One region of the Shewanella sp. 10N.261.52.F9 genome, then DNA from elsewhere that is predicted to be linked to it. Evidence: predicted binding sites of a transcription regulator. Region 1 holds the regulator's gene; each other region holds the start of a gene.
The links. The regulator NrdR, encoded in region 1, represses ribonucleotide reductase genes. The targets are predictions, from matches to a motif close to AAACACNANATNTNGTGTTT.
Positions count from the first base shown of each region.

Region 1 (10,734 bases):
GTTTAATTCTCTTTGATTGTATTTTTTCTATGTTGATTGCTGGCAATTCTACTCGATTCAATGCAGAACTTAAATCTGAATTCGCGCAGTTTCAGTGTGTGTCAGCTTGATATCGGTCATAACAATATTTACTTGTTGTTAGCTGCTATTAGTGCTTTTTACAAAACTCACTCATCTAGAATTGCAAGTAATTTCATGTTGTAAATACTGGGATTGTGATCGAATGCGCTGTATCATACCGCGCAACCCTACTAGAACAATTTTACAGCTGGAGTGAGTAATGCTGAAAAAAGATATGAATATCGCGGATTACGATCCACAACTATTTGCAGCAATTGAAGATGAAACGCGCCGCCAAGAAGAGCACATCGAACTCATTGCTTCAGAAAACTACACTAGTCCTCGTGTTATCGAAGCGCAAGGTACACAGCTAACTAACAAATATGCTGAAGGTTACCCTGGTAAGCGTTACTACGGTGGTTGTGAGCATGTAGATATTGTTGAAGAGCTTGCTATTTCTCGTGCAAAAGAGCTATTCGGCGCGACTTACGCAAACGTGCAGCCACACTCTGGTTCACAAGCTAACGCGGCCGTATTTATGGCACTGCTTCAAGGCGGCGATACCGTTCTTGGTATGAGCCTAGCGCACGGTGGTCACTTGACTCACGGTTCTCATGTAAGCTTCTCTGGTAAGCTATACAATGCAGTTCAGTACGGTATTGACGAAACAACAGGTAAGATTGATTACGCTGAAGTGGAACGTCTTGCTGTTGAGCATCAACCAAAGATGATTATTGCGGGCTTCAGCGCTTACTCTGGCATCATTGATTGGGGCAAGTTCCGCGAAATCGCTGACAAAGTTGGCGCATATTTATTTGTTGATATGGCTCACGTTGCCGGTCTAGTTGCAGCAGGTATCTACCCAAGCCCAATGCCACACGCACACGTTGTCACTACAACAACCCATAAGACGCTTGCAGGTCCTCGTGGTGGTTTGATTCTTTCTGCTATCAACGATGAAGATATCTACAAGAAGCTAAACTCTGCGGTATTCCCTGGTGGCCAAGGTGGTCCTTTAATGCACGTTATCGCTGCTAAAGCGGTTGCATTTAAAGAAGCACTAGACCCAGAGTTCACCACTTACCAAGAGCAAGTTGTTGTTAACGCTAAAGCAATGGCACGTACTTTCATCGAGCGTGGCTACGATGTGGTATCTGGCGGTACTGACAACCATCTGTTCTTGCTTGATTTAATCAGCAAAGATATCACTGGTAAAGATGCTGACGCTGCCCTAGGTAACGCTAACATCACAGTAAACAAAAACTCAGTGCCAAACGATCCTCGTTCACCATTTGTGACATCTGGTCTACGTATTGGTTCTCCAGCAATCACTCGTCGTGGTTTTGGTGAAGAAGAGTCAGTGTTACTGACTAACTGGATGTGTGACATCTTAGACGACATTTCAGATCTAGCCGTTAGCGAGCGCGTTAAGGCTCAGGTTCTAGAATTGTGCGCTAAGTTCCCTGTTTACGGTTAACCTTAAGGGTTAAATCAGGTAGACTCCAATGGCCGCATTTATGCGGCCATTTTTGTTTGTATTCAAGCATACTTTTGATTCGAGTCTACTTTCTGAGGTTTAGCTAAATCCAGTGAGTGAAACGACCTAATTTCTAACCGGAGGCTAAATGCATTGTCCATTTTGTAGCGCAACTGACACAAAAGTGATTGATTCGCGATTAGTCGCTGACGGCCACCAGGTGCGTCGACGTAGAGAGTGTGTTCAGTGTCACGAACGTTTTACTACTTTTGAAGGCGCGGAGTTAGTGATGCCGCGTGTGGTAAAGCAAGACGGTAGTCGCCAGCCTTTTGATGAAGAAAAGCTGCGTGGTGGCATGTTAAGAGCCGTAGAGAAAAGACCTGTATCAATGGATCAAATTGAGCAGGCATTGACTAAGATTAAATCGACTTTGCGCGCCACAGGTGAACGTGAAGTGAAATCTGAAATGATCGGTAACTTGATGATGGAACAGTTGGTTAACTTAGATAAAGTTGCCTATATTCGTTTTGCTTCAGTTTATCGCGCTTTTGAAGATGTTTCAGAGTTTGGCGACGCTATCGCTAAGCTGCAAAAATAACCTAGAAAGTAATCTAAGTGACAAGGGCGCAGTTCACGACTGGGCTCTCCATCAAATCAACAATCGGAATTGCCGCCATTATGTGGTCTAGCGAAGATAGTCAAATGATGAGCCTTGCCATTCAGTTGGCACAAAAAGGCATGTACACCACCCGTCCAAATCCTAGTGTAGGTAGCGTTATCGTTAAAGATGGCGTAATCGTCGGTGAAGGTTATCATATCCGTGCTGGTGGTCCTCATGCTGAAGTCTATGCGTTAAACATGGCTGGGGATGATGCTAAAGACGCTACTGCTTATGTCACGCTTGAGCCATGCAGCCATTATGGGCGCACTCCGCCTTGTGCTAAAGCATTAATAGAGCATGGTGTTAGTCGGGTGGTTATTGCTGTAACCGACCCTAATCCTGAGGTCTCTGGCCGCGGTATTGCTATGCTACGCGATGCAGGAATTCAAGTGGATGTTGGCTTGCTGACTGAAGAGGCAAAGCAGGTTAACTTGGGCTTTTTAAAACGCATGCAAATGGGGTTGCCTTGGGTAACAGTAAAGCTTGCAGCAAGTCTTGATGGCAAGACTGCATTATCAAATGGTGTGTCTAAGTGGATAACAGGCCCTGAAGCACGCAGCGATGTACAGCGACTTCGTGCGCGGCATTGTGCATTGGTTACTGGCGTTGAAACTATTCTCGCTGATGACCCAAGTCTTAATGTGCGTCATAGCGAGTTAGGCTGGTTGGCAAATCAACTCGCACCTGCTGAAATCCATCAACCGTTGCGTGTTGTCGTCGATACGCAAGCGCGTCTTGGTGCTGAGCTAAACTTATTTAAGCAAGCTTCGCCAGTGTTATTGGTGAGTAGCAAACCTTACCCTTCAAATGTTCAAGCAGCTTGGCCTGCACATATGTCGCAACAAGTATTACCAACCGTTAATGACCGCATAGACTTGCAGGCTTTGTTAACTCTACTGGGTAAAACGTGTAATTCTGTATTGATAGAAGCGGGAGCAACCTTGGCTGGCGCAGTGTTGAACCAAGGCTTGGCTGATGAATTAGTATTGTATCAAGCGATGAAGATTTTAGGCGGGCATGGGCGTAATTTACTTACGCTAGATGACTTCCAAACGATGTCAGACATCCCGCGAATCAACCTAATCGATGAACGTAAAGTGGGCAAAGATACCCGCTTAACGTTAAGAGTGAGTAATTAATCTATGTTTACTGGGATTATTGAGTCAGTTGGTCATTTAAGAAAAGTAGAACGTCGCGGTGACGACATTCGCTTAACCGTTGCCAGCGGCAAATTAGATTTATCAGACGTTAAACTGGGTGACAGTATTGCCACTAACGGCGTATGTCTAACCGTAGTCGAACTCATGAGCGATGGTTATGTAGCAGATATCTCTGCCGAAACCGTAAGTTTGACGGGTTTCTCTCATTATCAAGTAGGAAAAGCCGTTAACCTTGAAAAAGCGGTGACACCAACGACTCGTTTAGGCGGGCATATGGTAAGTGGCCACGTGGACGGTATTGCTCATGTGGACGATAGGCAATTTCGCGGTCAAGCTATTGAGTTTTGGTTATCTCCACCACCAGAGCTGGGGCGTTATATCGCCCATAAAGGCTCAATAACTATTGATGGTGTCAGCTTAACGGTTAACGAGGTGCAAGGGCATAAGTTTAGACTGACTATTGTGCCGCATACAGCTGGTGAAACTACGTTAGTGGATCTTAAAGCTGGTGAAAGCGTTAACATTGAAGTGGACTTAATTGCGAGACATTTAGAGCGTTTGATGAGCTATGGCAGTCAAGCGCAAGACAGTAAACCTAAGTCTGAAGTGACTATGGAACTGTTAGCTCGCTCAGGATTTTTAAGATAAATACTGGCTTAAGGCTGTTTTGGCGATTAAATTTGTCTTAATCAGCTTATATTAAGCGGAAGATACAAGAATAATCATTAATAACTCACTACAAGAGAGCATTGACCTCGATGCAAGTTGTTCATTGTAGTGGCAAAAAATAAAGGTCTGAACATGGCGTTACATAGTATAGAAGAGATCATCGAAGATATTCGTCTAGGTAAGATGGTCATCTTGATGGATGACGAAGACAGAGAAAATGAAGGCGACCTAATTATGGCTGCTGACATGGTGACGCCAGAAGCGGTGAACTTTATGGCTACTTTTGGTCGCGGCCTTATCTGCCAAACACTAACTAAAGCACGTTGTCAGCAATTGAACTTGCCGTTAATGGTAACTAACAATAACGCCCAGTTCTCGACGAACTTTACTGTTTCTATTGAAGCGGCTGAAGGGGTCACTACAGGTATCTCAGCGCAAGATCGTGCAGTAACTGTGCTTGCCGCTGTTGGTAAAGATGCTAAGCCTGCTGATATCGTGCAGCCAGGCCATATCTTCCCGTTGATGGCGCAAGAAGGCGGGGTACTTATCCGTGCAGGCCATACAGAAGCAGGTTGTGATTTAGCGCGTCTTGCTGGTTTTGAGCCATCATCAGTGATTGTTGAAATTTTAAATGACGACGGCACTATGGCGCGTCGTCCAGATCTAGAGATCTTCGCTGAGAAGCACGGTTTGAAGATGGGCACTATTGCTGACCTAATCGAATACCGCAACACAAAAGAGACCAGTGTTGTTCGTGAAGCAAAATGTAAGCTACCTACTCGCTTTGGTGAGTTTGAGATGCTGACTTATCGCGACACTATCGATAACCAATTGCATTATGTATTGGTTAAAGGTGAAGTGACCGAAAACACATTAGTGCGCGTTCACCTGCAAAACACCTTTAATGATCTATTGCACTCAGAGCGTGATCAGCAACGTAGCTGGCCGTTAGAAAAAGCAATGGAACGCATTAGTAATGAAGGCGGTGTACTTGTGTTATTGGGCAACCATGAACACAGCAGCGACATTCTTGCGAAAGTAAAAGCTTTTGAAGCGGAAGATAACGGTAGTACACCAGCTGCAGCACCTTGGAAAGGAACGTCTCGCCAAGTGGGTGTCGGCTCACAAATTTTGGCTGATGTTGGTGTGACGACTATGCGACTATTGAGCTCGCCAAAGCGTTACCACTCTCTTTCAGGCTTTGGCTTAGAAGTAACTGATTATATAGCAGAATAAATACTTGCCTCAGGTTGACTGTCAACTTGGGGCTTAAATTCACACTTTTCTTATTAATTGCATAGAGATCAGCGCGGAGTGCTGTGGTATCATACCGCCTCTTCCGTCCCTATGCAGGGTAATTAAGCTAATTTAGGTAAGATAAATGAACGTAGTTCAAGGTAATATCGAATCGAAAAACGCCAAAGTTGCGATCGTAGTTTCACGTTTTAACAGCTTTGTTGTTGATAGTTTGCTCGATGGCGCGGTTGACACTCTTAAGCGTTTTGGCCAAGTTGCAGATGAAAATATCACTGTAGTTAAAGTGCCTGGCGCTGTTGAACTGCCTCTTGCTGCGCGTCGTGTTGCGGCTAGCGGAAAATTTGACGGAATCATCGCACTAGGTGCGGTAATCCGTGGTGGTACACCTCATTTCGATTTTGTTGCAGGCGAATGTAATAAAGGTTTAGCTCAAGTTGCACTTGAGTTTGATATTCCTGTTTCATTCGGCGTTTTAACCACTGATACCATTGAACAAGCTATTGAGCGTTCGGGTACTAAAGCAGGTAACAAAGGCGGCGAAGCTGCACTTGGTCTGCTAGAAATGGTTAACGTTCTGCAAGCACTTGAAGAACAGCTGTAATTTAGGACAATTTAATGAAGCCTTCAGAGCGCCGTAAGGCCCGCCGTTTAGCCGTTCAGGCCATTTACTCATGGCAGCTAAGTGGTAACAATATTGCTGATGTTGAGCATGAGTTTCTAACTGAACAAGATGTTGCTGGCGTTGATATCGCTTACTTTCGTGAGCTTTTAGGCGGCGTTGCAACAAAGAAGAGTCAATTGGATGAGCTAATTACTCCATTCGTGACTCGTCCACTTGATGAAGTGGATCCAGTTGAAAAAGCGATTGTACGTATCGCAACTTATGAACTGACATTCCGCAAGGATGTGCCTTATAAGGTAGCGATTAACGAAGCTATCGAGCTTGCAAAAGCATTCGGCGCAGAAGATGGACATAAGTTTGTTAACGGCATTCTAGATAAGCTGGTAGCACGCAATAAATAATTGAAACGGCATCTTCGGATGCCGTTTTTGTTATATCTGGCTGGGAACTTATAATCGTCCGCGCATTAGCGCTTTGAGCAAAGCATGTGGTTTTCTTTATCTTTGCTAAAGCAACGGTCTGGTTTCTTACCGCAACCTCCTTGAACTCTCTCTTATATTTGTGATTGGTATTGTGAAAGAATTTCAATTAATCGAAAGTTTCTTTACTGGGCGCGCTCAGTCGCGCAAAGATGTTGTAATTGGTATTGGTGATGACTGCGCTATTGTGCAGCCAAACGCTAGTAAGTCTATAGCTATCTCTTGCGACACCTTAGTCGAGAATGTGCACTTTTTCCCCAATATGCCCGCCAAGGATCTTGGTTATAAATCATTAGCAGTAAACTTGTCAGATCTTGCATCAATGGGGGCTGAACCTGCGTGGATGACATTAGCGTTAACGCTACCAGATGTCGATGAGGGCTGGTTAGCTGAATTTAGTGAAGGCCTATTTGAAATCGCTGAATATTATGGTGTGGCGCTTATTGGCGGCGATACAACTCGTGGTCCGCGCGCAATTACCATTACTATCAATGGCCAATTACCAAAAGATGTTGGCTTAACCCGCCAAGGTGCTAAGAATGGTGATTGGATTTATGTTACAGGCAGTTTAGGTGACTCGGCGCTTGGCTTAGATATCTTGCGTAATAAAGCCACTGTAGATAGTGAAGACAGTGCTTACCTCGTTAATCGTCATTATAGGCCGACTCCACGAGTGCTTGCTGGCCAGTCGCTACGCACTATTGCATCAAGTGCGATTGATATCTCTGATGGCATAATGTCTGATATTCAGCATGTTATTAAAAGCTCACAAGTGGGGGCTGTAATTAATGTTGACCGTTTACCGCTTTCAGAGCAACTTAAACGCAATACTACTGCTGAAATGGCACTAAGCTACGCCCTAACCGGTGGCGAAGATTATGAGCTACTCTTTACCGTACCTGAGGCGCAAAAGGGCGCATTAGAGATAGCGTTGGCAGAAACAGGTGTACGCTTTACCCAAATAGGTCAGATCTGTACAGGTGGTCAGTTAACCTTATTAAACGACAACAAACCTTTTGAGCCAGTAAATTTAGGCTTTGAGCACTTTAATTAATGAACTTACTCTCTAAAGATGCAGCCTTAGCTAAGCTGTCATTAAAGAATCCTATTCACTTTTTAGCATTGGGATTTGGCACGGGGCTTGCCGCTAAAGCACCGGGTACTTTTGGAACTTTAGCTGCTATTCCGCTTTATCTATTAATGGCACCACTAAGTCTATCTTGGTATGTTACGTTGACTATGATTAGCGTGCTTGCAGGTTTTTATATTTGCGACAAAGCGTCTAAAGATATGGGTGTCCACGATCATGGCGCAATTGTTTGGGATGAAGTAGCTGGGCTATTGATAACCATGGTTGCCGCGCCTGTAGGTTGGCAATGGTTAGTCATTGGTTTTGCACTGTTTCGTTTTTTCGATATCTTAAAGCCGTGGCCGATTCGCTGGCTTGACGCTAAAGTTCATGGCGGTTTTGGTATTATGATTGATGACGTGCTTGCTGGTGTTTTCTCACTGTTATGCTTACAAGGTTTAGCTTACTACTTTGCTTAATCGAGTTAACTATCAGCATACAAAATGCAGAGCTAAGGCTCTGCATTTTTGTTTGAAGTTTATAAAATCATATTGTTGAATTTACTCATAGCACTCGCTTGCAGAATTAACTCAGAAGTAACTCTTTAGCGTTAGCTAAGGTATTGCTAGTAATAGTGTCGCCCCCGAGTAAGCGGGCTAACTCTTCAATACGTTGGGTCTTATCAAGCGCGATCATTGAAGTCTCGGTTTTACCGGCTTTACTGCTTTTATTGACAAACATATGCTGGTGACCATTACCGGCAACTTGTGGCAAATGGGTCACACAAAATACCTGCGTTGACTCGCCAAGGCTGCGCAGCATACGACCTACAACCGCAGCCGTTGGCCCTGAGATCCCCACATCCACTTCATCAAAAATTAGCGTCGGCGTAGAGACCTTTTTAGCAGTGATCACTTGAATACCTAAACCGATACGTGACAGCTCACCACCTGATGCAACCTTAGCAATAGGTTGTAATGGCTGCCCAGGGTTAGTTGAGACCATAAATTCAATGTTGTCACAGCCTGTTGGCGTAACGACAGCTTCGTTAAAGTTAACTGCAATGTTGAACTTACCTTTTGGCATGTTCAGCTCATGAATAGAATGAGTCACTTGTTTATCAAGTTCTTTAGCGTAGCGGCTACGGCTTTGGCTAAGCTTTTTTGCATGTTGTAAGTATGCATCTCGGCTAGCTTGTAACTCTTGCTTAATATCATCTAGCTTATCGTCGTCAGAGCCTAAATCGGCTAGTTCTTCTAATAAGGTTTGATGGTAACTATATAGCTCAATGCCGCTGACTTGATGCTTACGGGCTAACTGCATAGCTTTAGAGATCCGTTGCTCTAAGTGAGCAAAATATTCAGGATCGAGCTCTAAACCATCTAGATAGCGTTCGATTTCGCTACTGCTTTCTTGCACTTGAATTAGGGCATCGTTCAGCATTGACACCACATTGCCTAACTCTGGATCGTAATTTTCTAGATCTTGGCCTTGGCTAATACTGGTATTAAGCAGTGACTCAACGCTGCCTTCATCGCTTTCTTGCAGTATGTGTAGCTGGCTGCGACAAAGCTCAATTAACGCGGTGCTATTAGCAAGCTTTTTGTGTTCAGCCTCAATCGACTCAAATTCACCTTCAGTAATCGCAAATTCATTTAGTTCTTCAACTTGGTATTGCAAAAGTTGTTTACGAGCTAGGCGTTCTTGCTGTGACATCTGTAATTGGTGCAAGTGCTTCTCAATCGTCTTACATCTGTGATAGCTGGCAGTTACGCTATCGATAAGCATCTTATGGTTTGCATAGCTATCTAGCAGAGTCAGTTGATGCTCACTTTTAAGCATGGCATGGTGTGCATGCTGGCCGTGAATACCAATAAGTAGCTGTCCAAGTGCCTTGATTTGCGCAAGTGGTACTGGATTACCATTGATATAGGCTCGTGAACGTCCGTCGCTGCTTATTGTGCGACGTAAAATACATTCATCATCAAGTTCAAGATCGTTATCTTCAAGCCAGCGTTTAGCTGCTGGAGTATCATTTAATAAAAAACGGGCACTTACTTCGGCCTTAGTCGCATCAGGTCTAATAGCATTGGCGTCAGCACGATTACCTAAGCATAACCCGAGGGCATCGATAGCAATCGATTTACCCGCGCCTGTTTCACCAGTAATACTGGTCATGCCGGCTTTAAAATCTAGCTCTAGAAAACGCACAATAGCAAAGTTGTTGATACTGAGTTGGCAAAGCATAGTGATGTCCTTTTCAAAACACTGTATAACTACACAGTATATACTGTTTATCTATACAGTAAATACCTGGTTGATAAATCCATTGAGGTTTATCACGTTTTCATTTTTACATTGCTTGGGCTTTTAGGTGAATTTCGTTATGGCTATGTATTGCTATATTGTCGATTCAACCAAATTTTTATTGGCTATTTAAAGCTGTTTTATATCACGCTTTATGAGTGTAGGGATAAAAGGTTGGATTTTCAAAAATTGAAAACTTGTGCTTAATTTTAATTAGAGAGGGATTGCCAAATAGCACTGCTGTGGTTAGTTTTTGAATGAAAGCACCAAGTATTTTTTGTTTGGTGCTACAAAATGACGTGCTCTAAGCGGTAGTTTCACAGTTACCAATCGCCAACCGCGGGTCTCAAGGCATGTGTCTACGGTGGGCAACGGGAACCACTTTTTTGGATATGACTTGTCGTTAAGAATAACGATGTTCTAAAGAAAAAAGTTCTTACCTATAAGCGCTTAATCAACTCGCCCTTTGCATTTATCTAATGCTGATTGATAATACTCTTGGTAGTTAATTGTTAAGAGCTCATCTTCCACGTAAAGCTGCCTCACCACATTGTCGCAACGCTGAATGATTTCTTTTACCTGAACAACGCCATAGCGCCTTGGCCAAACGTAAGTCAACGACTTGATAATGTTTAAGCATACCGTTTTTAGCAGTGGTGCAGTTTCGTTAATGACCAAATAGGTTTCTAATAAAGTGACCTTATCAAGGTCGCCATTTTTAACCATAAGATACTGCTCTTTTAACCAGCTTTTTTTATCTTCATTATGGCTTTTTAAGCCTTCTAACATGGACACTTTGCTGGCAAAAATAATTTGGTTACTTTCATAGCCTAGGTTTTGACTGCACCAGCTTATAGCTTGGTTAAACTCATTTTCAACACTCATGATATTAAGCAACCAAGCGTAGTGATAGGTGGCGTAAAAGTGCTGAAAGCACTCTTTGTTGTGCAGGTTCTTAAGTAGGCTGATTGCT
Region 1 covers NZ_JBFRNX010000012.1:256,585-267,318, forward strand. The annotation lists gene glyA (serine hydroxymethyltransferase) at 281-1,537, shown strand; gene nrdR (transcriptional regulator NrdR) at 1,686-2,135, shown strand; gene ribD (bifunctional diaminohydroxyphosphoribosylaminopyrimidine deaminase/5-amino-6-(5-phosphoribosylamino)uracil reductase RibD) at 2,216-3,337, shown strand; gene AB4298_RS08895 (riboflavin synthase) at 3,341-4,006, shown strand; gene ribBA (bifunctional 3,4-dihydroxy-2-butanone-4-phosphate synthase/GTP cyclohydrolase II) at 4,160-5,263, shown strand; gene ribH (6,7-dimethyl-8-ribityllumazine synthase) at 5,409-5,885, shown strand; gene nusB (transcription antitermination factor NusB) at 5,900-6,307, shown strand; gene thiL (thiamine-phosphate kinase) at 6,480-7,439, shown strand; gene AB4298_RS08920 (phosphatidylglycerophosphatase A family protein) at 7,439-7,933, shown strand; gene recN (DNA repair protein RecN) at 8,040-9,701, opposite strand; gene AB4298_RS08930 (response regulator) at 10,212-10,734, opposite strand, start outside.

Region 2 (10,734 bases), on a different contig from region 1:
ATCAGGCATGCAACAGCAGGGCAGGCACTCGTCAGCTTCTAATTCGACTAAAGGTTCTTTAAGATAAGTGACCTGACCACTAATGACTTTAGTTTTGCATTGACCGCAGAAACCACTGCGGCATTCAGAGAATATCTTCACTTTCTTCTGTTCAAGTGCTTCTAGCAATGTCTGGTGCTGCTGATTAAACAACAACACAGGCATGCCTTGAAGGCTCACAATTGGAGCCTTCTTAAAGCTAGCTTGGCTAAAGTTGATAGGCTTAAAGGTCAAAGTCTGCGAACTCATCTTCATCTATTGATGAATCGATTTGCCCAACAAGGTAAGAAGAGACTTCTACTTCTTGAGGCGCAACTTGTACTGAATCACTTTCTAGCCAGTTCTTCATCCAAGGAAGTGGGTTACTTTTCTCTTCATAAGGAGAGGCAAGGTTTACCGCTTTCATTCGCTCAGTAGTGATGTACTCAACGTATTGACAAAGAATGTGCTCGTTTAGACCAATCATTGATCCGTCTTTGAATAGGTATTTAGCCCACTCTTTTTCTTGTTCAGCAGCTTTTACGAAAATATCGATCGCTGTTTGCTCACACTCTTTAGCAATTTCAGCCATTTCTGGATCATCTTTGCCGCCGTGCATTATCTTCAAGATATGCTGAGTACTATTAAGGTGCAGTGCTTCGTCACGGGCGATAAGGCGAATAATTTTTGCGTTACCTTCCATCACCTTTCGTTCAGCAAAGGCGAATGAACAAGCAAAACTGACATAGAAGCGAATCGCTTCTAATACGTTTACTGACACCATACATAGGTAAAGCGCTTTTTTAATTTCACGCTTAGTGACTTCAATGACTTCGCCGTCGATTTCATGGTTACCTTCACCTAAAAGGTGGTAAGCCTGGCTAAGTTTGATCAGGTGGTCGTAATAGTTCGCAATATCACTGGCGCGCTTTAAGATCTCTTCGTTCTCTACGATATCGTCAAATACGATTGAAGGGTCATTAACGATATTACGAATAATATGCGTGTAAGAGCGGGAGTGAATGGTTTCAGAGAAAGACCAAGTTTCAATCCAAGTTTCTAGCTCTGGTAGAGATACCAACGGCAAGAATGCAACGTTTGGTGAACGGCCTTGAATTGAATCAAGTAGCGTTTGATATTTTAGGTTTGAGATGAAGATATGTTTTTCATGCTCTGGCAGTGCAGCGTAATCGATTTTATCGCGGCTAACGTCGACTTCTTCTGGGCGCCAGAAGAATGAAAGTTGCTTTTCAATTAGCTTTTCAAAAACTTCATATTTTTGTTGATCATAACGCGCTACGTTAACTGACTGCCCAAGAAACATAGGCTCTAGCATTGCGTTGTTTGGAGTTTGACAAAATGTTGAATAGGCCATTTTTCTATCTTCCGATAATGGGGGCTGCGCCCCCTTAAATTAACGTTTAATACTAATGATTAAAATCTTGGGTTAGATCTTACATGCGCCGCCAGCGCAACTGTCATCTTCTTTCTCAATGGCAGTGATATCGTCATGACTATCTGAAGCCCCATCACGAGTATTGTGATAGTAAAGTGTCTTCACACCATATTTATAAGCGGTTAATAAGTCTTTTAACAGTACCTTCATTGGTACGCGACCACCCTCAAAGCGAGTCGGGTCATAGTTGGTGTTTGCTGAAATCGACTGATCGACGAACTTCTGCATTAAACCAACTAGTTGTAGATAACCATCGTTATTCGGCATTTGCCATAGTAACTCATAGCTGTACTGGTACTTTTCAAAGTCAGGTACCACTTGCTTTAGCTGACCATCTTTACTCGCTTTTACGCTGATCAAACCACGTGGTGGCTCAATGCCGTTTGTTGCGTTAGAGATCTGTGAAGAGGTCTCTGATGGCATTAGTGCTGAAAGCGTTGAGTTACGTAGACCATGAGTTTTGATCTCTTCACGTAGTGTTTCCCAGTCAAGATGTAATGGCTCATCACAAATCTTGTCTAAGTCACGCTTATAGGTGTCAATTGGTAAAATACCCTTAGCGTAAGTTGTCTCATGGAAAGCAGGGCAAGCGCCTTGCTCTTGAGCCAGCTTCATTGACGCTTTCAATAGATAGTATTGAATGGCTTCAAATGTTTTATGGGTAATGCCGTTAGCTGAACCATCAGAGTAACGCACACCTTCTTTTGCTAAGTAGTTAGCAAAGTTAATCACGCCGATACCTAAAGTACGACGGTTCATCGATGCTTTCTCAGCAGAGATGATTGGGTAGTCTTGATAATCAAGTAAGTTATCAAGCGCACGCACAGCTAGATCGGCTAATGGTTCAAGCTCTTCAAGTTTCTTAATCGCACCTAAGTTAAGTGCTGACAGCGTACAAAGTGCAATTTCACCATCTGGGTCGTTAATGTTATTTAACGGCTTAGTTGGCAACGCAATCTCAAGACATAAGTTAGACTGACGGACCGGTGCAACCTTAGAATCAAATGGGCTGTGAGTATTACAGTGATCCACGTTCTGTATGTAGATACGACCTGTAGAGGCGCGCTCTTGCATCATAAGTGAGAATAACTCAACCGCTTTGATCTGCTTTTTGCGGATGCTCGGGTCAGCTTCATACTTAAGGTATAGACGCTCAAATTCTTCCTGATCTTCGAAGAATGCATCGTACATACCTGGTACGTCTGATGGGCTGAACAAGCTGATCATGCCACCTTGAACCAAACGCTGGTACATGACTTTGTTAATTTGTACACCGTAATCCAAGTGACGGATACGGTTGTCATCGACACCACGGTTGTTCTTTAGTACCAATAATGACTCAACTTCTAAATGCCACATTGGGTAGAAAAGAGTCGCAGCACCACCACGAACGCCGCCTTGTGAACAAGACTTAACCGCCGTTTGGAAATACTTATAAAATGGCAAACAACCCGTATGGAATGCTTCACCGCCACGAATAGGGCTACCTAGTGCGCGAATACGACCGGCATTGACACCAATACCAGCACGCTGAGAGACGTATTTAACGATTGAAGAAGACGTCGCGTTGATAGAGTCTAAACTATCACCACATTCAATCAATACACACGAGCTGAATTGACGAGTAGGCGTACGCACGCCAGCCATGATTGGCGTTGGTAGCGAGATCTTAAATGTTGAAGTAGCATCATAAAAGTCTTTAACGTATTGAAGGCGCGTATCCTTTGGGTACTTCGCAAATAAGCAAGCAGCAACCAAGATATATAAGAACTGCGCACTTTCATAAATTTCGTGACTAACACGGTTTTGTACTAAATATTTACCCTCTAACTGCTTTACCGCAGCGTAAGAGAAGTTCATATCACGCCAGTGATCGATATAACTATCTAAGATATCAATCTCTTCTTTTGTGTAGTCTTCTAAAATATGCTGGTCGTACTTACCAAGCTCAACAAGGTTTACTACGTGCTCGTAAAGCTTAGGCGGCTCAAATTGACCGAACGCTTTTTTACGTAGATGGAATACAGCTAAGCGCGCTGATAAAAACTGGTAATCAGGTGATTCAGGAGAAATTAAGTCTGCAGCGGCTTTAATGATAGTCTCATGGATAGCTTCAGTTGCAATACCGTCGAAAAATTGTAGGTGAGAACGTAGCTCAACTTCCGATACAGAGACATTGTTTAGTCCCTTTGCTGCCCATTCAATAACGCGATGGATTTTGTCGAGATCGATCGTCTCACGTTCGCCACTACGCTTTGTGACTGTCATATTGCTATTCATTAAAGATAGACCTTGGTTTTTATATTTATGAAAGTGACCTGTTCAGGTTCACCGTACGTTTCCCTGTAAACAAACAGTTTTAACCGTAAAAACGGAGAGTTCCTTTTTGTTGACACAAACGACTAAATAGTGCCTGCTTAAGTCTCTCACACACAATATATGGTGTTTTTAGATTCAATAGCTACAAGATAGTGAGGTTATGGGATTTTTGCAAGTGGGAATTTATGGGACAAGTTGTGGATATCTTGAGGATAATCTTAAGTGTTAGTAAAGGCTAACCGTTAAAGCTTGTTTTGATTTGACTTCCTTGTGAATGGAGAAGATTTAAGCAAATAAAAATGATCGTTAAGATCGCAGTTTACTTGAGCGATCGTTAGCGATCATTTTAAGTGGCGCAAAGTGCTAAGTTATACTTTGTGAAAACAATCAACCGTTGCCGGAAGCGCTGTTGATTTAAAACTATTCTAAAATGACGCAAATCAAAGTGGAACATGTTTATTATCTAGTCTGGTTTTTAACCTAATTTACTGAAAAATTCGACTAATTGCTCACCAGATACAAAGCTTAAATCTGCTGGCCAGGCGTTTGGGTTATCCTGATCGCTTATATAACCCCATGCTGCAAGCCCTGATATCATACCAGCAGCTTTTGCTGCGATTAAATCTCGCTCTGCATCACCTAAATATAAAATATGCTTAGGAGACACTTTGAGTTGCTGGGCGCCTAAGAACATTGGCGCTGTATGGGGCTTGGAGTGCAAAGTCGTATCGCCACTGACTATGGCTGGCATTTGAGGGGTTAAACCGAGTCGGTTTAGCAGTGGTCGAGTAAAACGTGCTGGTTTATTCGTTATGACGCCATAAGGAATTGCAAGTTCAGTTAGCCGTTGTAAAAAGTTTTCCAGCCCCGAAAATAGTTTGCAATTATCGCCATTTACCTGTTGATAATGATCAAACAGCGATTGTTGTAGCGCTGGGATTTCATCATCTTTTACTTTCGGTATCGCTGTTTTAATCATGGCAATACTGCCATGAGAAGCGCTAGCTCTTAACTGAGCAAATGGCACTGGTTCGTATCCATTTACTTGAAGGGTCATATTTAACGCTGTGACCATGTCCGGGGCGGTATCAGCAAGCGTGCCATCTAAATCAAATAGCACGCCTTTAATCTGCTTAGCCTTAATCATGTTTGACTGTAGCAATCATGTAATTAACTTCTAAACTTTTGGTGTATCTAAAAATATCAGTGATTGGGTTATAAGTTATCCCAACAGCGTCCTTACAAAACAACTCAGCTTGATCTGCAAGTCCGATTAATTCCGAAGGTTTAATAAATTTATTATGATCGTGGGTACCCACAGGCAACATCTTTAATAGATACTCAGCGCCGAGGATAGTCTCTATATAAGCACGAATATTACGATTAATGGTTGAGAAGAATACATATCCACCTGGTTTAACCATATCGGCACAGGCCTGAATGACAGAACTTGGGTCTGGAACATGCTCAAGCATTTCCATACAGGTTACAACGTCGTATTGGCCACGGTGTTCATCCCTGTGCGCTTCGGCAGTGTTTTTAACGTAGTTAATGCTAACGCCGGATTCGAGTGCATGTAGTCTTGCAACATCAAGCGGTTCGTCACCCATGTCTAGACCTGTTACGTTGGCACCTATTTTAGCCATACTTTCAGACAAAATACCGCCGCCGCAACCGACATCTAAAACTTGTTTGCCAAATATTCCGCCTGCAGTCTGGTCGATATAGTTAAGGCGTAATGGGTTTAAATTATGCAACGGCTTAAATTCGCCATTTGGATCCCACCATGTGGCGGCCATTTTCTCAAATTTCGCAATCTCTTGTGGATCGACATTATTATGTGTTTGCACTTAAATTACCTCAGAGCGACAAATCCGTCTTTTGGCCACATTATAATGATTAGCGCTAAGAAACAAAGCAGTTATAGAGCTGTTTGATACTTATTGTACAAAGTGGGCAATTAATGCGCTTATGCCTTGATTTTAATCAAGTGAATTAGCTTTTGTCGCTTATTTAAAATGAATCCAAATTTGGGTCTAGCGCCATCAAATAACTGTGTTAGAATGCCAAATCACGTTTTCAAGCATAGCTATTCTAGGAAAAAGGAATAGCACGCTAAATTTCAGGGGATCGAGCAGTTTATGACTGATCTGGCTTCATCTATAACACCAATTAATATTGAAGACGAATTAAAAAATTCATACTTAGATTACGCCATGAGTGTAATTGTTGGCCGTGCACTACCGGACGTTCGTGACGGTTTAAAGCCTGTGCACCGTCGCGTACTGTTCGCCATGAGCGAACTGAAAAACGACTGGAACAAGCCTTATAAAAAGTCTGCTCGTGTTGTTGGTGACGTAATTGGTAAATATCACCCACATGGTGATACAGCCGTATATGACACAATTGTTCGTTTGGCTCAGCCATTCTCAATGCGTTACCCACTTATTGACGGTCAAGGTAACTTCGGTTCTGTTGACGGTGATGCGGCAGCGGCAATGCGTTATACCGAAATCCGTATGGACAAGGTGGCGCATCAATTACTCGCTGACTTAGAAAAAGAAACCGTAGATTTTGTACCTAACTACGATGGTACTGAATTTATTCCAGCAGTATTACCGACACGTATTCCTACATTACTAGTGAATGGCTCGTCAGGTATTGCTGTTGGTATGGCAACTAACATTCCTCCACATAACTTAAGTGAAGTGATTGCGGGTTGTTTAGCGCTGATTGAAGAACCAGCGTTATCTATTGAACAGTTAATGGAATACATTCCAGGTCCTGATTTCCCAACAGCAGCAATCATTAATGGCCGTAAGGGCATTATCGACGCATACAAAACAGGCCGTGGTCGTGCTGTAATGCGTGCTCGCGCTGAAATCGAGGAAGAGAATGGTCGTGAACGTATTATCGTTCATGAAATTCCATATCAAGTTAACAAAGCGCGTCTGATTGAAAAGATTGCCGAGCTAGTTAAAGATAAAAAGATTGAAGGCATTAGCGGCCTGCGCGACGAGTCTGACAAAGACGGTATGCGTATTGTTATCGAGATCAAGCGCGGTGAAGTGGGTGAGGTTGTACTAAATAACCTTTATGCACAAACACAAATGCAATGTTCTTTTGGTATTAACATGGTAGCGCTGACTAATGGTCAGCCTAAACTGTTTAACCTAAAAGAGATGCTAGAGTGCTTTATTCTTCACCGTCGTGAAGTAGTAACTCGTCGTACTGTATTTGAATTGCGTAAAGCGCGTGAGCGTGCACATATTCTAGAAGCATTAGCGGTAGCATTAGCTAACATCGATCCAATTATTGCTTTAATTAAAGCATCTCCAACGCCAGCAGAAGCGAAAGTTAAGCTTGTTGCGCAAGGTTGGGAGCTTGGTCATGTTAAAGGTATGCTTGAAAAAGCAGGTGATGATGCAGCACGTCCTGAATGGTTAGAGCCAGAGTACGGAATTCGTGATGGCCAATACTTCTTAACGGAACAGCAAGCACAAGCGATTCTTGAATTGCGCCTTCACCGCTTAACCGGTTTAGAACACGATAAGATTATTGCTGAGTATGAAGAGCTTCTTCAAATTATTGCTGAATTACTGCATATTCTAGCTAGCCCACAGCGCTTGATGGAAGTGATCAAAGAAGAGTTAGAAGAGGTGCTAACGAACTTTGGTGATGAGCGTCGAACAGTGATCAACGCTAACGAAGTTGATATGAGTCTAGAAGACTTGATCAATGAAGAAGACGTTGTCGTGACATTGTCACATCTGGGTTACGCTAAGTACCAAGCATTGACTGATTACCAAGCACAACGCCGTGGTGGTAAGGGTAAAGCAGCGACTAAAGTGAAAGACGAAGATTTCGTAGAGAAACTATTGGTTGCTAACACTCACGATACCATTTTGTGTTTCTCTGACTTTGGCAAGATGTACTGGCTGAAGGTTTACCAGTTACCACTAGCTAGCCGCACAGCTCGTGGTCGCCCAATTGTTAACTTATTGCCATTGGCTGAAGGTGAGCGCATTACTGCAATTCTACCTGTACGTGAATATGCTGAAGATAAGTACATTATCATGGCAACATCACACGGTACGGTGAAGAAGACAGCATTAACGGCATACAGCAATCCACGCGCAAACGGTATTATCGCGGTTAACCTGAAAGATGGCGATCAGTTGATTGGTGTTGATATTACCGACGGTAACGACGACATCATGCTGTTCTCTAACGAAGGTAAAGTCGTTCGCTTTAATGAAAAAGCGCGTAGCTCTGAAACGGGTGAAGTGAAGATTGACCCTGAAACAGGCGAAGAAATTGTTGCTCTTCGTGCTATGGGCCGTACTGCTACAGGTGTTCGTGGTATTAAGCTCGAAGATGGTCAAACTGTCGTTTCGTTAATCGTACCAAAAGGTGACGGCGCTATCTTAACTGTGACTGAAAACGGTTACGGTAAGCGTACAGAACTTTCTGAATACCCAGCTAAGAGTCGTGGTACTAAGGGCGTGGTGTCTATTAAAGTTAGCGAACGTAATGGTGCCGTAGTCGGTGCTGTACAAGTTGGCGGTAATGACGAAATCATGCTAATTAGTAATAAGGGCACGTTGGTTAGAACTCCAGCTGAAGGTGTGTCGACTATTGGTCGTAACACTCAAGGTGTGACAATTATTCGTACTGCTGAAGAAGAGAAAGTTGTTGGTCTACAGCGTATCGATGAAATTCAGGTACCAGAAGTAGAGCTTGATGAAGAGGGTAATCCTATCGTCACTGAAGCGACCTCTGAAACTGAAGGTCAAGAAGTGACTAGTTCGGAAGATGCGCAAGCGGAAAGTACTGACACTCCAAAGACAGAAGATTAATTGCATCTGAATGGTGATTAGTTAGTCTTATGAAAAAAGGATGCCATTGGCATCCTTTTTTACTTTATGAATAAAGCTTATCAAAAACAACGATCAAAGTTTTTAATAAGCTTTACTACAATCGTCTGATTTTTAGAAAGTAACTATTATCCAAGCAACTCTAGGTCTTGCGTTAAAAGTCATTGCTTTTTAGTTAGCTCTCCGTTGAGGTTGAAGCCATCTTTAAAGGCCTAAAATAAAAAAGCCACCCTTTGATTGGTGGCTATTTTAAGCTTTAAACGATAGATTTGATTCAGTGACTTGGATTTACATCCCGAGCTTATCTGCTTGTTTAAATGCGTCTCGCCAGAACGTTGAACTTAACTGTGCAATGACTCGTGATTCGCCATTGAGTAACATTGCCATACCAATATTTAACTCAGGTGAGTAAGAGATCTCTGCCACATAACCTGCAACCCATCCCGCATGATAGATTAGTGGACGGCCATTAAATTCATATACGCGCCAGCCTTTACCGTAGTGTGCGCTATCTAGGTATTGTCGCCAGTCACGGCGTCGCAGCTCTCTTGTCGTTTTAACGCCTGGGCTGGTGACATCTCTAATAATGCTAACGGGCAGAATATCAGGATTTTGGCCTAAGTTAGCTATTAGCCACTTCGACATATCATTAATGCTGGCATTGACGCCAGCAGCAGGTGCAAGTTGATAGTAGTTAGGCTTTACTTTGACTTGTTTAAATCCATGCTTGGTTTTGACATGAGGTTCTGCGCGATTCTTTGTTTGTTGAAAAGCATTGTAACCGACTGAAGCTGAGTTCATTTTTAACGGTGAAAAGATTCGTTGTTGTAATAAGTCTTGATAACTATGTTTAGACTCTTTTTCAATAGCACTTTGAATAAATGAAAACGCCACATTTTGATATCCATAGCAAATCCCCGGTTTACATATAGGCGTAAGCTCATCAAACATATCGATGATCTTAGTCATCTTTACATTGCTATTTATCAGGTTGTCATAACTATTAGGCATTAATCCCGTACTATGACCAACAATATGCCCAAGGTTGATATCTTTTGTTAGTTGCCCATTGGCTAAACTAAATTCAGGAACATAACGAGTAATAGGCTGTTGCCAGTCAAGTTTCCCTTCATTAACGAGCATAGAAGCTAGTGTGCCCGCAAATGTTTTTGAAACCGAGGCAAGTCTAAATACGGTATCTGCGTTAATATTTTTGCTGCCACCTTTGCTACGTTTACCATAGCTGCTTAATTTTATCACTTTATCAGTATCAACAATAACAAAGGCGCCGCCAGGCACTTTGTTACTTTTTAACTCTTTATGGAATTGTTTTTTAAAGCTATCTGCAAGCGGTGAATATGGAGATTGTGCAGCAAAGGCCTGTTGCAAAGGTAGAGTAGCGCTAATAGATAGTGCGCCGAAAACAAACATAGGTTTTAAAAACATGTACAGATCCAATGTGCCGTTTAAACGGTCTGGTTAGTATATTTTACTTTTATACATAGCAACTAATTAATGTAGTTACTTTAAGTTTTGCGTTAGATGTTAAATTTAATGGTTCGTTTTTTAGACAGGAAAAATAGCTAAAGCTATGCCTTAGTGTCGTTATTTGGCAATTTAGTCATTTTTGCGAGCCTTTATAAACTTATTGAAGCTAATTTTAACAAAAACAGTCACTAATATGAAAATAAAAACACCTTATTAACCAAAATGATGGCGAAGAACATTCGATGGAATTTTTCATGTTAGCAATACTGCAGTTAGGATATACTGCTAATCAGAATGCAAATAACCTAATGTATCTACTAATAACGATAGAAGGATCATACTGTGAGCGCGATTTTTAATTTCTGTGCAGGCCCTGCGATGTTGCCTCAAGCTGTAATGCAAAAGGCTCAGAAAGAATTATTGAATTGGAATGACCAAGGTGTTTCCGTAATGGAAGTCAGTCATCGCAGTAAGGAATTTATCGCGTTAACCGAACAAGCCGAGTCTGATTTACGAGAGTTGATGCAGATCCCTGCTAATTACCATGTTTTATTTATGCATGGTGGTGGGCGAGGG
Region 2 covers NZ_JBFRNX010000018.1:11,397-22,130, reverse strand. The annotation lists gene yfaE (class I ribonucleotide reductase maintenance protein YfaE) at 1-294, opposite strand, end outside; gene nrdB (class Ia ribonucleoside-diphosphate reductase subunit beta) at 263-1,393, opposite strand; gene nrdA (class 1a ribonucleoside-diphosphate reductase subunit alpha) at 1,466-3,754, opposite strand; gene AB4298_RS12925 (HAD family hydrolase) at 4,269-4,937, opposite strand; gene ubiG (bifunctional 2-polyprenyl-6-hydroxyphenol methylase/3-demethylubiquinol 3-O-methyltransferase UbiG) at 4,933-5,643, opposite strand; gene gyrA (DNA gyrase subunit A) at 5,935-8,652, shown strand; gene AB4298_RS12910 (serine hydrolase domain-containing protein) at 8,959-10,116, opposite strand; gene serC (3-phosphoserine/phosphohydroxythreonine transaminase) at 10,501-10,734, shown strand, end outside.
Region 2: a site for NrdR is predicted at 3,903-3,922, ahead of nrdA (class 1a ribonucleoside-diphosphate reductase subunit alpha). Genes of this name have one in related genera too.

Region 3 (10,734 bases), on a different contig from region 1:
GGTCGCATTTTGACCAGAGGTTCGATAAATTCCACTACCAAGATAATTAGCAAATGCGTAATGGCTATAATCAACTTCGGTCTCAGCCTTAACGGATAAGGTATACAGCGGCAGTAATAAAACAAGGTAACGCAAACGGGCCATAAACAAACTTTATATAAAATAAAATGTTAATTGATAGCCCGAATATAGCGATATAGAGGGGTAAAAGCCATGAGAATTGACGCTTTATCCGAGCAAGTTAATCTTCACTCGCTTTAGGATCAGTCTCAATAAAGTGATGTTCTGACATCATATGACCTAATTGAGTCGATTTGGTCTTCAGATAATCTTCATTATAACGATTCTTACCCACTTGCAGTGGAACTCGCTCTACCACTTCAAGACCAAAGCTTTGCATGGCTTTTACTTTACGTGGATTATTAGTCATTAAGCGTACTTTTGCGATTCCGATTTTTTCCATCATAGGAATAATCATATCGTATTTACGCATGTCAGCTTCAAAGCCTAAACGCTCGTTAGCTTCAACCGTATTTGCACCTTGATCTTGCAACTCATAAGCACGGATTTTATTAAGCAAGCCAATACCACGCCCTTCTTGGCGTAGATAAAGAATAAAACCTTGGCCTTCTTCCGCAACATTTTGCATTGCGGTTTGCAACTGAAAACCACAGTCACAACGCAAACTAAATAATGCATCACCGGTTAGACATTCTGAATGAATACGCCCTAAAACAGGGACGTCTGGAGAAAATGTACCAAAGGTAAGTGCTACATGCTCTTTACCCGTCTCACTATCTTCAAAACCATGCATTTCGAAAACACCCCAAGGTGTTGGTAGTTTTGAAGACGCGATGTATTTAATCGACATGAAAAAACCTTAACGACAACTCTCATTCCTTGAGACTGCAAACGTCCTGATAAAGAAAATAAATGGCTTGAGACGAAACTCTTGCTAGCTCTATGATTTAGTCAGTTTAAGGTGTCATTGATTTTCAAATTCACCTTAACTGTCTTCGAGCCAGCATAAGCTTACTATCTAGTGATAACCTTGAAGCGGCTCACTAAATGAATAACTAAAAGTACTTAAAACTCTTTTGGTGCGAAACCTGTGACTTGTTTAATACCCATTTCACGGCCTAACGCCGTCATAGGGTGAACAACCACAAGTCCTTTAACCGATTTTTTCAACTTACCCATGTCGGCTTGTTCTGCTTTGGTCAATACACGGCTAAACTTAAGGCCTGCAACAGTACCGCCTTGTTTGCTTAGTTCACGTGTTTGCTGACCTTTCACGCTACTGATCCGCTTAGTGATAGCTGCAATTTCTTGCTTAAACTGGATCACAACTGTTGGATCGCTGCGCTTTTCAGCTGCTGCTAGCTTACGACGAAATTTGTCTAACTTATCGTTGAGCGTTTGCAGCTCCTGCTTTAAATTCATTTACAAACCTTAAATTCAAATCTAAATAACACGTTTAGAAACAAAAACAGCCTCAGTGATCTGACGCCGTTTTCTATTATTGCCACATTATAACAGCAAATAAACCAGTTTTACCTAGGTTTATAGTGAAACAACATACAAGTTGCTTCGCACCATTAGCGTATTTATCGCAAATAATGGATTGTCTGGTTACTACTACCTCTAAAAACCAAGCTAGGATCGGCAAGCTCTTGCTCAAACTTACCATCGACAACCACATTAACTAAATCCACAACAGCTTGTTGTTCTGCGCTTAATTCTTCTAGACGATAGCCCGTCCAAAGCCAGATATCCTTAGCTGGACATTGCTCTATAACTTGCTTTACCAGCGCTAATATCGCTGCAACATTGGCAGGAAATAGTGGGTCACCACCAGAGAGTGATAAACCACGTCGTTTAATTCGATTATCATTCAAATCATCAATAATACGTTGTTGCATCTGCTCGTCGAACAAATGCCCTGAACAAGGGTTCCACGTCGACTGGTTATAACAACCACGGCACTGATGCTCACATCCTGACACAAATAGTGTCGCTCGCGTGCCCGGACCGTTGATCACATCGGTTTGATAATATTGATGATAATTCATAATCAATTAATTCCAGCTAGAAAACAAAAAAGGTGCTGAACACAGCACCTTAATTTTAGCTAACACACATTGAAGCATTAGCCGTTTTACCTACATTGAGTACAAGTACTATAGGTGTTTAACGCGGCGCTTAACTTCTTCTTGTTTACCGTAGTTAAACGGTCTTGCATCTGGACTACCTAAGTAACCACACACACGGCGAGTTACCGATACGCGGCTTGGCTCATGGTTGCCACACTTAGGACAAGTAAAACCTTTACTTGTACAGCTAAACTCGCCGGTATATCCGCAGTCATAACACTCGTCAATCGGTGTATTAGTACCGTAATATGGCACTTTGTGGTAGCTATAATCCCAAACGTTTTCTAATGCTTCAACGTTATTTTGCATGTTAGGGAATTCGCCGTAACAGATGAATCCACCGTTAGCTAATTCTGGATACGGCAATTCAAAGTCAATCTTGTCGTACGGATTAACCTGCTTTTCAACGTCCAAATGGAAGCTGTTAGTGTAATAACCTTTTGCTGTCACGCCATCAACCACACCAAATACTTTAGTGTCTAATGCGCAAAAACGACTACATAGGTTTTCACTTGGAGTACTGTATAGGCTAAATGCATAACCAGACTCAGCTTTCCAGCTATCGGTTGCCTGCTTCATATGCTTGATCACTGCAATCGCTTTCTCACGTAGCACTTCGCTATCGTAAATATGCTCTTCAGTACCATAAAGCGCATTAATTGTTTCGTGTAGGCCAATGTAACCTAAAGAAATTGATGCACGACCATTTTTAAAGATTTCTGATACATCGTCATCAGCCTTTAAGCGCACGCCACAAGCGCCTTCCATATAAAGGATAGGAGCAACACGTGCCTTAACGCCCTCAAGACGAGCAATACGAGTATCAAGAGCTTTACGAGCCATCTCTAAACGCGTATCTAAAATCCGGTAAAACTCAGCCTCGTCACCTTTAGCTTCAAGAGCGATACGTGGCAAGTTTAAGCTAACTACACCTAGGTTGTTACGGCCTTCGTGGACTAATTCGCCATCTTGCTCATAAGTACCTAAGAAGCTACGGCAACCCATAGGCGTCTTAAATGAACCAGTTACTTTTTCAACTTGTTCATAGTTAAGGATATCTGGGTACATACGAGTTGAAGCACACTGCAGAGCAAGTTGCTTGATATCGTAGTTACAATCGCCGGCTTTATGGTTAACACCGTCGCGAATTGCAAATACTAACTTAGGAAATACTGCTGTTTTACGGTTTTTACCGAGACCAGCAATACGCACTTTCATCATTGATTGCTGAATTAAACGAGATTCCCAAGAGATACCTAAACCAAAGCCAAAAGTAACAAATGGCGTTTGGCCATTAGCGGTATGCAATGTGTTTACTTCATACTCTAATGACTGAAATGCGTCGTGACACTCTTTTTCAGTTTGTGCTTTAGCAAATGCTTCAGCGTCGCTAATTTCCCACTTAAGCGCCACTTGATAGTGCTTATCGTAACTCTTAGTCACAAATGGTGCTAATACCTCATCGATGCGGTTAATGGTTGTACCGCCGTAGATGTGGCTAGCAACTTGCGCAATAATTTGCGCAGTTACTGCTGTCGCTGTCGAAATAGACTTAGGCGTTTCGATTTCAGCATTACCCATTTTAAAGCCATGGGTTAACATGCCGCTTAAATCAATTAGCATACAGTTAAACATAGGGAAGAATGGTGCATAATCTAAGTCATGGTAATGAATTTCACCTGACTCGTGAGCCGCAACCACATCCTTTGGCAAGATATGGCATTTGGCGTAATGCTTCGCCACGATACCTGCAAGTAGATCGCGTTGAGTCGGAATAACTTTTGAGTCTTTGTTGGCATTTTCATTTAACAATGCCGCATTACTTTGCTCAACAAGACCACGGATCTCAGTGTTTAAACGGCTGCTCACTTCGCGATGAACATCTCTATCATGACGATACTCAATGTACATACGTGCAAGTGATTTATAAGGGCCTTCCATCAGCAAATTTTCAACAGTATCTTGCAGATCATGGATCTTAACTTCGTCTAAATCAGCCACACTAGCAGTAACAATTTCAGCGACCTGTTGTGCATAGTCAGTGCACTCAATGCCTGCCGAGTTAGCAGCTGCTATCACGGCATCTTTAATCCTTGTTTCGTCAAAAGGCGTACGGTAACCATCCCGTTTAATAACCACTGGCATTGTATAAATCCTCTTTAGGTCGCTCAACTAAGTAACACTACATATAGTGCCACTTTTTCTATAAATCACAATATGTGGCGCATTAAGCTATAAATTTGCGTTAAGTACTTTGATCCAGATCATTATTTTAAAAGAGGAAGACAATAAGAAAACAGTTATGCAAATAAACCCGCTTATCTAAAATAATGGCCTTGACGAAGGCAAAGAAGCGGGCTAGAAGCAGGATAATTGAGGTATAAATTGTGGATAAAAATCAACAGAAATATCCGCCATTGCAGCTTGCTGACTGCAACCTATTGGCTAGTTTAATAAAGGTAAAGCGATTAGCACTAAGAGCTTATCTCTGTGGAGTCGTTTTGACTGATGATAAAGTGTAATTCAAGACAAAAAACGGCTCAGTTTAGTGACGACTTGCCAATGCAAGGTAACTATTAAGCTGACCATTGTCTTGTTGATGATCGCCAGTCATCGAGGTTAACTGCATTAACGACTTGATCCCTTGGTAGTGGTTTCTTTGCTCATCAGTTAATGGTCTGTCTGACTGCAGCAGCTCGGTAATCTGGCTAGAAACACGATTGGCCTTTTGCGCAACGAGTGGAGATTGTGAAATTTCCATTGTGCCCATCACCCACTTCGCATCATCTAGCATCTCTGCCAATTTTTTATCTTCTTCGTTATTAGTGAGTGCGCTACGCTGCTCATCAATAAAGTCTGATAATGACTGATTGTCGGCGGGCGGAATATCAAACCCACTGCTAGATAAACGATTCAATTGCCCTTCTGACAAAATACCATCTTGATATAAGCGTTGAATTAAAGATGGCAGTTGCGCCGAAGTGAAGTTACCACCTTTGAAGAAGTCATTAGCCATAGCTTCTATTTTTTGGGCGCGTTCAGCGCGGCCGGACAAAACTAAGGTATTATCCTTTGTCGTCAGCTCGCTTGCTGCCGACTCCGCTGATTTAGCGCCTGAACTCCCCACCCTAGCAGTATTACCGACATTTGACTGACCACTATTAACACCGTAAGCGTCAGATACTGCATTATTGTTGATTGCGTGATTAATACTGCTCAGTGGATTCATCGTCAAAATGTCGGCGTAATAAAGAGATACTGCCAATAAAGCATTTAACGTGCCGACTTATCGATTTGCAAAACAAGTGATTACTTTTGCGTCAATTCTTGTGTCAAACTTAGACATAGACCTCTAAGCTGCTCAACCTCTTGTGCTGTCATATCGACTTTATCTAGCAAGGTTTGTTTTAGGGCTTGTGCTTCTACTTTCAAATCAACCCCTGCAAGAGTTAAAGCAATCACTTTCTTCCGCTCATCGGTCTCATCAGCGAGGCGCTGCAAAAAACCCTTACTTTCTAATCGTTTAACAATCGGCGTTAAGGTTCCCATATCAAGGCGAGTTGATTGCGACACTTGGGTTAGGTTCACTCTGTCACTTAGCCAAAGCGCTTGCATCACTAAATATTGTGGGTAAGTAAGTTCATATCTTTCAAGTAATGGACGATAGGCTCGCATTAGTGCATTGGTCGCAGTGTAAAGTGCAAAGCAAACATTGTCAGAAAGGCTAGCATTAGAAGATCGTGTTACGTCGTTTTCGGTCACTACAAGTAAACTTTAGTTAGGCGAGATAACGCTAATATTAACCCACATAAATCACTAACACTAGCCAGCATTAGTTATATTTGCGAGCAAGTAGTTTGCGCGCAAACTATTTGCAATTTCAAATGTGTTTATCTATGATGCATACAATTACTTTGCGCACAAACAAATTAAGGGAAGATATGAAAAGCCAAGTCATTCAACTAAAGTCTCGTCCAGAAGGCATGCCAGTAGCAGATAACTTTAACCAAGCAGAGCTTACGCTAGAAGCTATTAAGCCGGGTGAGTTTTTGGTGAAAAACTTATGGATGTCTGTTGATCCTTATATGCGTGGCCGCATGATCGATAGAAAAAGTTATATTGCTCCCTTTGAAATTGGTAAAGCTTTAGATGGCGGTGCTATTGGAGAAGTGATTGAGTCACTCAACCCTGAATTTCCTATCGGTAGCAAAGTTACCAGCATGCTTGGTTGGCGCAGTCATTATGTCACTGACGGTAGCGAAATAACACGTCTACCAGAGACCCCACTGTGTGAATCACACTTTTTAGGCGTATTAGGTATGCCGGGAATGACCGCATGGACAGGGCTTAACCGTATTGCCGAGTTAAAAGCTGGCGAAACTCTTTTTGTATCAGCCGCTTCAGGAGCCGTAGGCAGTGTTGCCGTACAAATTGGTAAACTTATGGGCGCACGTGTAGTCGCCTCTGTAGGGAGCAATGACAAAGCGGATTATCTGCGGAAGTTAGGCGTAGATGAAGTTATAAATTACAAAACCTGTAGCGATTTAAATGCTGTACTCGCCCAAGCAGCACCTGAAGGTATTGATGTTTACTTTGAAAATGTCGGTGGCGACCACCTTAGTGCAGCATTAAACAATATGAAAGATCATGGCCGAATTGCAGTATGCGGCATGATTGCCCAGTATAATGACACGGCGCCAACACCGGGGCCAAGTAATCTTGCACAGATCATTATCAAGAAACTGAAAATTGAAGGTTTTATTGTATTTGAGCACTGGGAGCATTATGGCGAGTTTGCAGCGCAAATGGGTCAATGGTTAGCAGCCGGTAAAGTCCATGCTGAGCAAACCATCTATGAAGGCTTAAGCCAAGCACCAGATGCCTTTATCGGCCTATTTGAAGGCAAGAACCGTGGCAAGATGGTGGTTAAACTAGGCTAATCAAATATTAGCGGTGGAAATTTAAAGAACAAAAAGGCGCTATTTGCGCCTTTTTAATTTTACAAAATCACCTTTCAATAGAATACTGTTCGATTCTACGATTTCGCAATGTCAGTAGAATGCTGTGCAAGCGCCGCTTCAATCAAATGCGCCACTTTTTCAACTGCTGCTTCACCTGCTGCAATTGCCTCTTCAGCACGATGAAACTCCATAGTACCAATATCGCCTAAATCCGGAACGATACAGATATCAGGCGGATCGCCCATTAAACGCGCGCGTTTATGGCGCTGCTCAAGTATATCCATCGATTGTGACATTACCGCTAACATACCCGGATTAGGATTTTGTTGGCTATTAGCCTTACCACCAAGAGAGAACTTTTCAGTTAAACCACTAATGTAATCTCGACCTCTAGCTAACAGATCAGTAAAACCTTTGTCTTGATGCTTTTCGGCTTCTTTTACTTCTTCAACCGTTGGTTTATCGCTTTTCATATTCACAGGCAATACTTGCATGCGCCCGCGCTTTAAACCATGCAAGTCGACTGCAATCACCAAATCAACGTCCATTGCGCGGCTTACAGAAACTGGTACAGGGTTAACCACTGCACCGTCAACCAACCATCGACTGCCCACTTTTACCGGTGGCAAAATGCCGGGCATAGAGCAAGATGCTCTAACGGCGTGGCGCAGGTCACCTTCAGTAAACCAAATCTCCTGGCCTGAATACAGATCCGTTGCTACTGCGGCAAACGGCCTTTTTAGGTCAGTAATTTGCAAATCACCAATCCGTTTTTGCAGTACATCAAATACACGCTCACCGCCAATTAAACCACCGCGTCCCCAGCTTAAATCCATTAAACCTAATACGTCCCAACTACTAAAACTGCGAACCCAATCTTCAAGCTCTTCAAGATGATCATTAGCATAAGCAGCGCCGACTAATGCCCCAATCGAACAACCAGCGATTTTATCTGGATAAACGCCCATCTTTGCTAGGCCGTTAAGCACACCAATATGTGCCCAACCTTTAGCCGCGCCGCTGCCTAACGCTAACCCAATTCGTACAGCTTGTTTATTTGTCGACACTCTTTAATGACTCCACAACTCAATTTAACCAGCAGGTATAGGGTTTAATCATCTGTAACTTACAAAAGAAAATTGCTTAATTTCAGCTACAAGGCAATCAGGCTTAAACCTTTTAAAGCAAACTTACCTGCAAAGACGCGCATTTTAGCAGATATATCACCAAGTGAAGAACAAAGTTGATGGGTATTCGTAGCGCAATCACAAATCTGTAGGTTATAATACGCGGTCGTATCATTTATGGAGTACACCTTTGCAATTTACCGATTTCGCACTGGATCAACGTCTGTTACAAAGTCTAAAGCACATGGGCATTGACACCCCAACAGAGATCCAAGAGCAAGCCATTCCTGTTGCCTTAGCGGGCAAAGACTTAATGGCGTCTTCTAAAACTGGCTCAGGTAAAACATTAGCCTTTTTATTGCCGGCTATGCAAAGACTGATTTCGTGTAAAGCATTGAGTAAGCGCGACCCACGCGTGGTAATTTTATTGCCAACCCGTGAACTTGCGACTCAAGTGTACAGCCAACTACGTTTATTAGTTGCTAACACTCAGTTTAAAGCTACTAAGATTTTAGGTGGTGAAAACTTTAACGATCAAGCAAAAGCGTTAGCGCGTGATCCACATTTTGTAGTGGCAACCCCAGGCCGTTTAGCCGACCACCTAAAGCAGCATCACCTGCACCTTAATGGTCTAGAGCTACTGATTCTAGATGAAGCTGACCGTATGCTTGATTTAGGTTTTGCTGAGCAACTAAAACAGATTAACGCTGCCGCTGACCATAAACGCCGTCAAACCTTAATGTTCTCAGCAACCTTAGATCACGGTGATGTTAACGACATCGCTAACGAGCTATTAAAGCACCCTGAACATGTAGCAATTGGTGCAGGTAACTTAGAGCATAAAGACATTACTCAGCGTATTTTCTTGTGTGATCACTTAGATCATAAAGAGGCGCTATTAACGCGTATTCTAAAAGAAGAGCAGCAAAAGCAAATCATTATCTTCACTGCAACTCGCCAAGATACTGACCGTTTAGCAAAGAAATTAGCAGATGATGGTTTTAAAACCGCATCACTAAGCGGTGAGCTTAAGCAAAATGCGCGTAACCAAATTATGGATGAATTTAGCCGCGGTCTGCAGCAAATTCTAGTGACAACTGATGTTGCTTCACGTGGTTTAGATTTGCTCAACGTCTCTTTGGTCATTAACTTTGATATGCCAAAGTTTGCTGAAGAATATGTACACCGTATTGGCCGTACAGGCCGTGCAGGTGCTAAAGGCGATGCAATCTCACTGGTTGGTCCTAAAGATTGGGTCAACTTTACTCAAGTGCAAACTTTCTTGAATAAAACCTTTAGCTTTAGCGAGCTTGAAGGCCTTAAAGCTAAGTTCTGCGGCCTTAAAGCCAAAACGCCAGCTAAGAGTAAAGCCAAACCTGCAGCCGTTGCTAAAAAGAAAGCCGCAACAGCTAAGAAGAGAACCGCTGCAAAAGCTGCTGCAAACCGTGATAGACGTTTTGCAACTGGTGTTGATGTTGGCGATGCGCCAATGCTTAGAAAACCAAAATCTAAGCTACAAGACACACCAGAAGATTAAGCGACAAGCTTTTATCTGATACACGCTTAATTTTAAAAGCCGCAGTGAGCCATCTCATTGCGGCTTTTTTACTTTAATGGGCTAATTCTAAGAGCTAATTCAATGAGCTCTTCAAAGAGTGATTACGTCAATCACAACGACTTATTTTCTACAAAACATCAGCTAAATGTGCAGTGGTAAACCCGCTTACAATCACTTAAAACAAAAATTTGATTTGAATACATTAGAAAGCGCATTAAAACGCTGACCGCTTCAAGAAATAGCGTTACAATACAGCTAATATTGTTTTTTTAAGGTTTATCATGAGAGTTTGTGGCGTAGAGTTAAAAGGTGGCGAAGCCATCATCAGTTTATTAAGTTATGAAGGCGAAACGTATAACGTGCCGGATTGCCGTCAAAAGTCGTTCGCGATTTCAAACTCTGAAAGCACTGAAACCATGCGTGAATTTCACTTTGCTTTTGGTAAGTTGATTGAAGACTACCGCGTTGATGAAATTGTTATCATCCAACGTGAGCAAAAAGGCAAAGGCGCTGGTAGCGTGACTAGCTTCAAATTAGAAGCATTGATCCAAATCCTACCTGTTGCAGTATCAATTGTGTCGCCAGTTGCCATTAAAGAGCAGCTAAAGCGTAATCCACCACAAGTTGATTTTGAAGGTCTAGATCTTAAGCGTTTCCAAAAGAGCGCATTTGAAGCCGCTTATGCCTTCCACAACATGACTATCTACAAGACTGACGAAGAGTAAGCATATCAGCTAACAAAGTAGAGACGAATGGGCGCACTAAATTGCGCCCTTTTTATATCTTAAAAATCTATTTTAATAGCAGTATTCTTAGTCCAATGTAAAAATCTACACCTTAAAACCAACTTCATAAAGTTTAAGTCAAACATGCAGCCACTCAAATACCTAGCCGGTTACTCAAGCGATATACAAGACCAAGTTCAAAGCTTGATA
Region 3 covers NZ_JBFRNX010000014.1:172,327-183,060, reverse strand. The annotation lists gene AB4298_RS11860 (hypothetical protein) at 1-144, opposite strand, end outside; gene ribA (GTP cyclohydrolase II) at 242-871, opposite strand; gene AB4298_RS11850 (YibL family ribosome-associated protein) at 1,087-1,443, opposite strand; gene nrdG (anaerobic ribonucleoside-triphosphate reductase-activating protein) at 1,608-2,072, opposite strand; gene nrdD (anaerobic ribonucleoside-triphosphate reductase) at 2,181-4,298, opposite strand; gene AB4298_RS11835 (hypothetical protein) at 4,699-5,418, opposite strand; gene AB4298_RS11830 (MarR family winged helix-turn-helix transcriptional regulator) at 5,463-5,915, opposite strand; gene AB4298_RS11825 (NADP-dependent oxidoreductase) at 6,095-7,093, shown strand; gene rssA (patatin-like phospholipase RssA) at 7,189-8,181, opposite strand; gene AB4298_RS11815 (DEAD/DEAH box helicase) at 8,432-9,778, shown strand; gene AB4298_RS11810 (DUF3010 family protein) at 10,081-10,524, shown strand; gene AB4298_RS11805 (M48 metallopeptidase family protein) at 10,669-10,734, shown strand, end outside.
Region 3: a site for NrdR is predicted at 4,331-4,350, ahead of nrdD (anaerobic ribonucleoside-triphosphate reductase). Genes of this name have one in related genera too.